Regions from separate parts of the Paracandidimonas lactea genome, predicted to be linked through region 1. Evidence: predicted binding sites of a transcription regulator. Region 1 holds the regulator's gene; the other holds the start of a gene.

Evidence for each region. The regulator LexA, encoded in region 1, represses DNA repair genes until DNA is damaged. The targets are predictions, from matches to a motif close to ACTGTATNNNNATACAGT.
Region 2: the regulator LexA is predicted to act here: its motif matches at 1,900-1,917, upstream of recA (recombinase RecA).

What each region holds. Positions count from the first base shown of each region.
Region 1 covers NZ_JAJJOZ010000001.1:713,185-717,366, reverse strand. Annotated here, with positions in the region: gene lon (endopeptidase La) at 1-1,710, shown strand, start outside; gene lexA (transcriptional repressor LexA) at 1,920-2,576, opposite strand; gene LOL23_RS03330 (amino acid aminotransferase) at 2,692-3,891, opposite strand; gene uvrB (excinuclease ABC subunit UvrB) at 4,099-4,182, shown strand, end outside.
Region 2 covers NZ_JAJJOZ010000001.1:220,362-224,543, reverse strand. Annotated here, with positions in the region: gene recX (recombination regulator RecX) at 1-632, opposite strand, end outside; gene recA (recombinase RecA) at 653-1,738, opposite strand; gene LOL23_RS00955 (response regulator transcription factor) at 2,044-2,733, shown strand; gene LOL23_RS00950 (sensor histidine kinase) at 2,746-4,182, shown strand, end outside.

The DNA of each region.
Region 1 (4,182 bases):
GAGGAACTCGAAAAGAAGATCGAGGCTGCCCACCTGCCCAAAGAGGCACGCAAGAAAGCCGATTCCGAACTCAAGAAGCTCAAGCTCATGTCGCCCATGTCAGCCGAGGCGACTGTGGTGCGCAACTACATCGATACGCTCATCGGCCTGCCGTGGCGCAAGAAGAGCCGCATCAACAACTCCATTTCCAATGCCGAGCAAGTATTGGACGCGGATCATTACGGCCTTGAAAAGGTCAAGGAACGCATCGTCGAATACCTGGCCGTGCAGCAACGTGTCGACAAGCTGAAAGCGCCTATTTTGTGTCTGGTTGGCCCTCCGGGCGTTGGCAAGACGTCGCTGGGCCAGTCTATTGCCCGTGCCACAAACCGCAAGTTCGTGCGCATGGCGCTGGGCGGCGTGCGCGATGAGGCCGAGATCCGTGGCCACCGCCGCACCTATATCGGTTCCATGCCGGGCAAGATACTGCAGAACATGTCCAAGGTTGCAGTGCGCAATCCGCTGTTCCTGCTCGACGAAATCGACAAGATCGGTGCGGATTTCCGCGGCGATCCCTCGTCGGCCCTGCTTGAGGTGCTTGATCCCGAACAGAACCACACCTTTCAGGATCACTACATCGAGGTCGACTTCGACCTGTCCGATGTCATGTTCGTGGCAACCAGCAACACGCTGAACATTCCGCCGGCCCTGCTGGACCGCATGGAGGTTATTCGCCTCTCGGGTTATACCGAAGACGAGAAGGTTCATATCGCTTTTGACCACCTGCTGCCCAAGCTCATGAAGAACAACGGCGTACTGGAAGGCGAGCTCGAGATCCAGGAACCGGCCATCCGCGACATCGTGCGTTATTACACCCGCGAAGCGGGGGTGCGCGCGCTCGAACGCGAGATCAGCAAAATCTGCCGCAAGGTTGTCAAGCAGCAGTTGGGCAAAAATGTTGCCGCGGGCAAGGGGCCCAAGGCGGCGCCGGCGCAGGTTGCCGAGCAAGTGGTGGTGACCGCTGAGAACCTCAACGACTTTCTGGGCGTGCGTCGCTACAGCTTCGGTCATGCCGAGAAAGAAAACAAGATCGGTCAGGTAACAGGCCTGGCCTGGACGGAGGTTGGCGGCGATCTGCTCACCATCGAAGTTGCCGATATGCCCGGTAAGGGTGTCGTGCTGCGCACCGGCTCGCTGGGCGATGTCATGAAAGAGTCCGTCGAGGCGGCCCGCACGGTGGTACGTGCGCGTGCGCAGAAGTGGGGCATCCCCAACACGGCATTCGAAAAGCGCGACTTGCACGTGCACTTCCCCGAGGGCGCCACACCTAAAGACGGCCCTTCGGCGGGTATCGCCATCACCACCGCCATGGTGTCCGCGCTTACCGGCATACCCGTGCGGGCCGATGTGGCCATGACCGGCGAGATCACCCTGCGCGGTGAAGTACTGGGTATTGGCGGCCTGAAGGAAAAGCTGCTGGCTGCGCACCGCGGTGGCATCAAGACAGTGATGATCCCGGAAGAAAACGTGAAGGATCTCGCCGAGATCCCGGATAACGTCAAGAACCACCTTGAGATCATCCCTGTACGCTGGATCGACCGCGTGCTCGAAGTGGCGTTGCAGAACATGCCCACGCCCCTGTCAGACGAAGAGGTTGCGCGCCTGGCCGCCGAAGCGGTGGCCACCGCCAAGCCTGGATCGGGCGACAACGCCGACGGCCTGCGTCATTGATGCAGTTGCCGGCAACCGGGAGGTACGTATGTCCCGGTTGCCGCGCTGACGCCACGCGTTGGTCTGGTAAACCGAGCGGTTAAACAAAAAAGGCTGGGCTCTGTACTGAACAAGCGCAGCCTTTTTTGTTTGTGTTTGATGTGCCGACGATAGCGACAGTGAAAGGTGTGTTTGTGCTCGCCGTCGTATTGCGGCGTGGTGCCCAGGCCTTAATGCAAAGGTGTACTGCGAATCAGGCCTACTGCGATGCCTTCGAGGGTGAAGTCGTCGTCGGGGGTGACGATAATCGGTTGGAAATCGGGGTTTTCGGGTAGGAGTTCGATGCGCTGGCCGGAGCGGGAAAAGCGCTTGACGGTGACGTCGTCGCCGATGCGTGCGACGACGATTTGGCCATTGCGAGCTTCGGGGGCCTTGCGCACGGCGAGCAGGTCGCCGTCGAGGATGCCGACGTCGCGCATGCTGGCGCCGCGCACGCGCAGGAGGTAATCGGGCGTTTGGGTGAACAGGGCGGGCTCGATGCCGACTTCGCGTTCGACGTGCTCCGCCGCAAGAATGGGGTTGCCGGCGGCTACGCGGCCAACGATGGGAATGAGCAGTTGCCCCGCACCGGGCAGCGCCTCGGGTGCGACGGCTGGGTGGGAGGCACCAGCCAGGCCCAGCAGGCGAATGCCGCGGGAGGCGCCTGCGGTGAGCTCGATGGCACCCTTGCGGGCCAGAGCCTTGAGGTGGTCTTCGGCCGCATTGGCGGACCTGAAGCCGAGCGCGCGGGCGATTTCGGCCCGGGTAGGAGGGAAGCCGGTACGGGAGATTTCGCTGCGGATGAGATCGAGGATCTGCTGCTGGCGAGCGGTGAGTTTGATGGCCATGACTACCCTGACTGTATTTATATACAGGTAGGGATTCTGCAGCAATTCGGGGAAAAGATCAAGGCTGCGCCGTGGCCGGCGCGGATGGCGCGGCCACGGCGAGCAACGGTTGTGCTTACAGCACTGCCGCGATGGACTTGGCGACGTAGTCGATGTTGCGGCTGTTGAGCGCGGCGACGCAGATGCGGCCGCTGGCCACAGCGTATACGCCGTGTTCGTCGCGCAGTCGGTCGACCTGCTGCGACGTGAGACCGGAGTACGAGAACATGCCACGCTGGGCTAGCACGAAGCTGAAGTCTTGCTGCACACCGTTGGCCTTGAGTTTTTCGACCAGTTGCGCACGCATGGTGCGGATACGGTCGCGCATGCCGGCCAGTTCTTGTGTCCATGAGGCAAAGAGCTCAGGCGTATTCAGCACCGACGACACTACCATGCCGCCATGGGTGGGCGGGTTGGAGTAGTTGGTGCGGATGACGCGCTTGAGCTGGCTGAGCACGCGGACGGACTCTTCGCGTGAGGAGCAGATGAGCGTGAGGGCGCCGACGCGTTCGCCGTATAGCGAAAAGGACTTGGAGAACGAAGAACTGACCAGCATGGTGACATCGCGCTGAGCGAACATACGAACCACGGCGGCGTCTTCTTCCAGGCCGTCGCCGAAGCCCTGGTAGGCGATATCGAGGAAGGGAACCAGATTGTGTTCACGCACGACATCGGCGATTTGTTCCCACTGAGCGAAGGTGGGATCGACACCGGTGGGGTTATGGCAGCACGCATGGAGCACAACAATGGTTTTCGCGGGCAGTGCGCGCAGGGCGGCCAGCATGCCGTCGAAATCCAGACCGTGGGTGGCCGCGTTGTAGTAGGGGTAGGTTTCGACAGTGAAACCAGCGGCCTCGAACAGCGCGCGGTGGTTTTCCCAACTGGGGTTGCTGATCACGACCTTGGAAGCGGGCAGCAGGCGCTTGAGGAAATCGGCGCCGATCTTGAGTGCGCCGGTGCCCCCCAGGCTCTGGGCTGTCAGGACGCGGCCGGACGACAGCAGGGGAGAATCCTTGCCCAGCAGCAATGTTTGTGCGCCGGTGTTGTAGCCAGGGATGCCTTCGATGGGCAGGTAGCCGCGCGCTGCATGGGCGGCGACGCGGGCTTCTTCTGCCTTGCGTACCGCGGCCAGCAGGGGGATACGGCCTTCGTCATCGTAGTACACGCCAACGCCGAGGTTCACCTTGTTGGAACGGGTGTCGGCGTTATATTGTTCGTTGAGGCCGAGAATCGGGTCGCGCGGTGCGAGTTCGACGGAATCGAAAAGGGTTGTCATGGCTTGGATGTGGGCTGAGAGTGGGAGAGAGGCAATGCGGGCCGGCCGAAGCCGGGTTGTTTATCTGCACAATGCGCGAGCCATGCTGCCGCCGGTGAAGCATCGAGCGGCGCGCCAGCCCTTGCTGCGCAAGCTTGAAGTAATTTTTTTCAATAATGTGATAATAAGGGGTTTACCCTTACAGTGTCCAGTGTTACAGGTTCAGGCATGAACGCACCCGCACCCGGTTTCATCGAATACCCGGACAGCCCTTTCAAGCTGTACCAACCCTATCCGCCCGCGGGCGATCAG
Region 2 (4,182 bases), 490 kb from region 1:
AGGCGGCGAACGATATCGACCGGAAAGCCACGGGACGCAAGAAAACGATACTGGCGCGCGTAGTCTTTAGCATTGGCGGGCCGCTGGCCAAACTTTTTTTGCCAGACATCGCGGGCACGCTGGCATTCTGAATCGCGCAGAGTATCGCCAACCTCGGCCAGCGTGTCGTCGGCCACGCCATGCTGGCGTAGTTCTTGTAGAACACGGCGAGCGCCCAAACGGCCCGCGCGACGATGCACCAGGCTTTGTGCAAAGCGCGTATCGGACAGCCAGCCTTCGCGCTCGAGTTCATCGAGCACGCGTTTTAGTGCTTCGGGATCGTCGGCGTCGATATACGGCGCGAGCTTGCGCTGCAATTCGAGGCGCGAGTGCTCGCGCCGGGAAAGATAGCCAATGGCGCGCCCTTTCAGGCTAATGCCGGCACGCCTGCTTGCCCTTGCATCTGGCTCTTGCTGCGTTTGCGGCTGTTGCGATCGTTGCCGCTCTTGCAACTGCGGGGACTGCTGCCCCCGCTGCGGTTGCTGCGATTGGGCGGCACCGCGAGCAACAGCTTGGATACTGCGTACACCGGTGACGGGCGCCACCGGTTTTGGCGCCATGGTTTCGAAATCGTCGTCGGAACCCGGACACATGGCGACCGCCCCAGCCGGTATCAGTCTTCAGCCCCGGCTTCGCTGGTGGCCGACACTGGTTTGGCCAAAGGCTTGACCAAAGGCGCCGCCAGCGGTGCAACACCAAGCTGATCGCGCACGCGGTTTTCGATTTCGAAGGCGAGCTCTGGGCGCTCTTTGAGATACTCGCGCACGTTGTCCTTGCCTTGACCAATACGCGTACCGTTGTAGCTGAACCAGGCCCCCGCCTTGTCGACAATGCCAGCCTGCACGCCCAGATCGATGATTTCGCCTTCGCGCGAAATGCCGGCGCCGTACATGATGTCGAACTCTGCTTGCTTGAAGGGTGGCGCGACCTTGTTCTTGACAACCTTGACGCGGGTTTCGTTGCCGACGATCTCATCGCCCTTCTTGATGGCGCCGATACGGCGGATGTCGAGACGCACGGAGGAGTAGAACTTGAGCGCGTTGCCGCCGGTGGTGGTTTCGGGGTTGCCGAACATGACGCCGATCTTCATGCGGATCTGGTTGATGAAGATGACCATGCAATTGGCGCGCTTGATGGTGGCGGTGAGTTTGCGCAGCGCCTGGCTCATGAGCCGGGCCTGCAAGCCCGGCAGGGAGTCGCCCATGTCGCCTTCGATTTCGGCCTTGGGAACCAGGGCGGCGACGGAGTCGACCACGATGAGATCGACGGAACCCGAGCGCACCAGCGCGTCGGTGATTTCGAGGGCCTGTTCGCCGGTATCGGGCTGGGAAATAAGCAGATCGGACAGATTGACGCCAAGCTTGTTGGCGTACTGGACGTCGAGCGCATGCTCGGCGTCGATGAAGGCGCACGTGCCGCCTATCTTCTGCATTTCGGCAATGACCTGCAGCGTGAGCGTAGTTTTGCCCGAGGATTCAGGGCCATAGATTTCGATGACGCGCCCGCGCGGTAAACCGCCTACGCCCAGGGCGATATCCAGCCCGAGCGAGCCAGTGGAAACCACCTGGATGTCGTGCTCGACCGAGTCGTCGCCATAACGCATGACCGACCCCTTACCGAACTGCTTTTCGATCTGGGATAGGGCTGCGGCGAGCGCCTTGCTGCGTTCGCTGGCGGCTTTGCTGTTTTTGTCGTCCATAGGATCCTTGGCTAAAGAGGCATAAATACTGGAGGAGCGCCGCCGCATGCGGCGCCCGATAACTGAGTGGAACGGGTTGCTCGACGCAGCGCCAACGAGAAGCTTTACCTGTTGGCTGCCCACTGGGCACACAGAATAGAACAATTATTGCATCAGATTGTACTGTATGTATAGACAGATATCCATCGTTATCCCTGACTGGCTCGCCAGCGGCATACGTGCCAGAATGAGGCAAACCCTTCCGCCGATGCGTGCACACCTGCGGAGGGCTGTTTCCGACTGCGAGGGCCACGCCCTGACATGCCATGCGCATCCTGATTGCAGAAGACGACAGTATCCTGGCCGACGGGCTTTCGCGCTCGCTGCGCTACGACGGCTACACGGTGGATGTGGTCAACGACGGCCGCAGCGCCGATTCTGCCCTGCAGTTGCAGGCCTTCGACCTGCTGATTCTTGACCTGGACCTTCCTCGGATGCATGGCTTGGCCGTGCTGCGCCAGCTTCGCCTTCGCAACACGCCGATTCCGGTACTCATTCTAACGGCCGCCGACGCGGTGGAGCAACGGGTAACGGGCCTGGACCTTGGTGCCGACGACTACATGGCGAAACCTTTCGCGCTGACCGAACTCGAGGCCCGTGTGCGCGCGCTTACTCGGCGCAGCGCGGGGCGCGCGGGCACGGTGCTGGTGCACAAGGGTCTGGCCTTCGACCTGAATGGCCGCATGGCCAGCATCAACGGCCAGCCGCTGGAGCTTTCGGCCCGGGAAACCGGGCTGCTGGAGATCCTGCTCTCGCGTTGCGGGCGCATGATCAGCAAGAATCAATTCGTTGACCTGCTGTGCGAATGGGACGAAGAGGTCACACCCAATGCCATCGAAGTGTATGTGCACCGTCTGCGCAAAAAAATCGAGCCCAGCGGCGCCCGCATCGTGACGGTGCGTGGCCTGGGCTACTACCTAGAACCCGAACACTGTACCGCCACACCGGTACAGTGACCGTCGCCGCGCATGCTGATCGATCCTGACATTCTCGAACGCACCGAAGACCAGGCTGCGGCAAGACGGCGCTGGTTCAGCGGGCCAAGGCGACGGACCCACCGCTCGCTGCTCAACAAAATCATCGTTTGGATGTTCGGCCCTTTGTTCCTGCTCTGGAGCATCGGCCTGGTGATTACCTACTTCATCGCCCAGAACATCGCCAACGCGCCCTACGACCGCACGCTATCTGACCACCTGCGCATGCTGCGGCATGAAGTCGAACGCCAGGCCATTCTGAACGGGCTGCGCCTGCCGCCTTCGGCCATCACCATCCTGCAGGGGGACACCGAACACATCATCCGCTGGGAGATCCGCGATGCGAATGGGCACTCTCTGGGCGGCAACAGCGACATCCCGCTGCCTGACAACTGGACCTACGACGAAGACCGGATCCAACTGCGCAATGATACATACCAGGGGCAAAGCATACGCGTCGCCTACCTTTGGGGCGGGCGCGACATCACGGGCATGCCATTCCTGACCGTGGTGGCACAATCGAACGAGATGCGGGCAACGCTGCAGCAGGAGATTCTCACTGGCATGCTGACGCCCCAGCTTATCGTGCTGCCGCTGGCCGCGCTGCTTGCCGGCCTGGGCCTGACCCAAGGCCTGGAGCCGCTCAGTATTCTGCAAGAGCGGATACGCGCCCGCCGCGCCAACGACACCTCGCCCATCAGCGCCGAACTCGCACCGGCGGAGATCGTGCCCCTGATCGCAGCCATGAACAGCCTGCTCGCCCGGTTGGCGGCCGCCAGCGACGGCCAGCGCAGGTTCGTTTCCAATGCCGCGCATCAGCTCAAAACACCGCTGGCGGGCATGCGCACGCAGGCCGAGCTAGCCTTGCGCGAAGACAGCACTGAAAAAAAACACGACAGCCTTCGCCAACTGGTGCGCGGGTCCGAGCGCGCCACCCGCTTGGTCAACCAGTTGTTGACACTGGCGCGGGCGGAAAGCGCCGAAGCCCGTACACGCCTGGGTGCTGAAGAGATTGATCTGAACTCGCTGGCGGCGACACAAACCACACACTGGGTCGAAAACGCGATTGGCCGGCACATCGACCTTGGCCTGGAACAATCCCCGCAACCCGCGTTGATCAACGGCGATCGCCTGATGCTGACGGAGTTGATCAGCAACTTGATCGAGAACGCCATCGTCTACACCCCCGAGGGCGGCAGTGTCACGGTGCGTATTGGCGGCGACGCCCTTTCCGCCTATCTCGAAGTTCGCGATTCGGGCCCTGGCATCCCGCTCGACGAACAACAGCATGTTTTCGACCGCTTTTATCGGGTGCTGGGCAGCGGCCGCGACGGCAGCGGCCTGGGTTTGTCCATTGTCAAGGAGATCGCCGACCTTCACCAGGCCAGCGCGGCCTTCATGCCTGTCACCCAGGGTACTTGCATACGCATC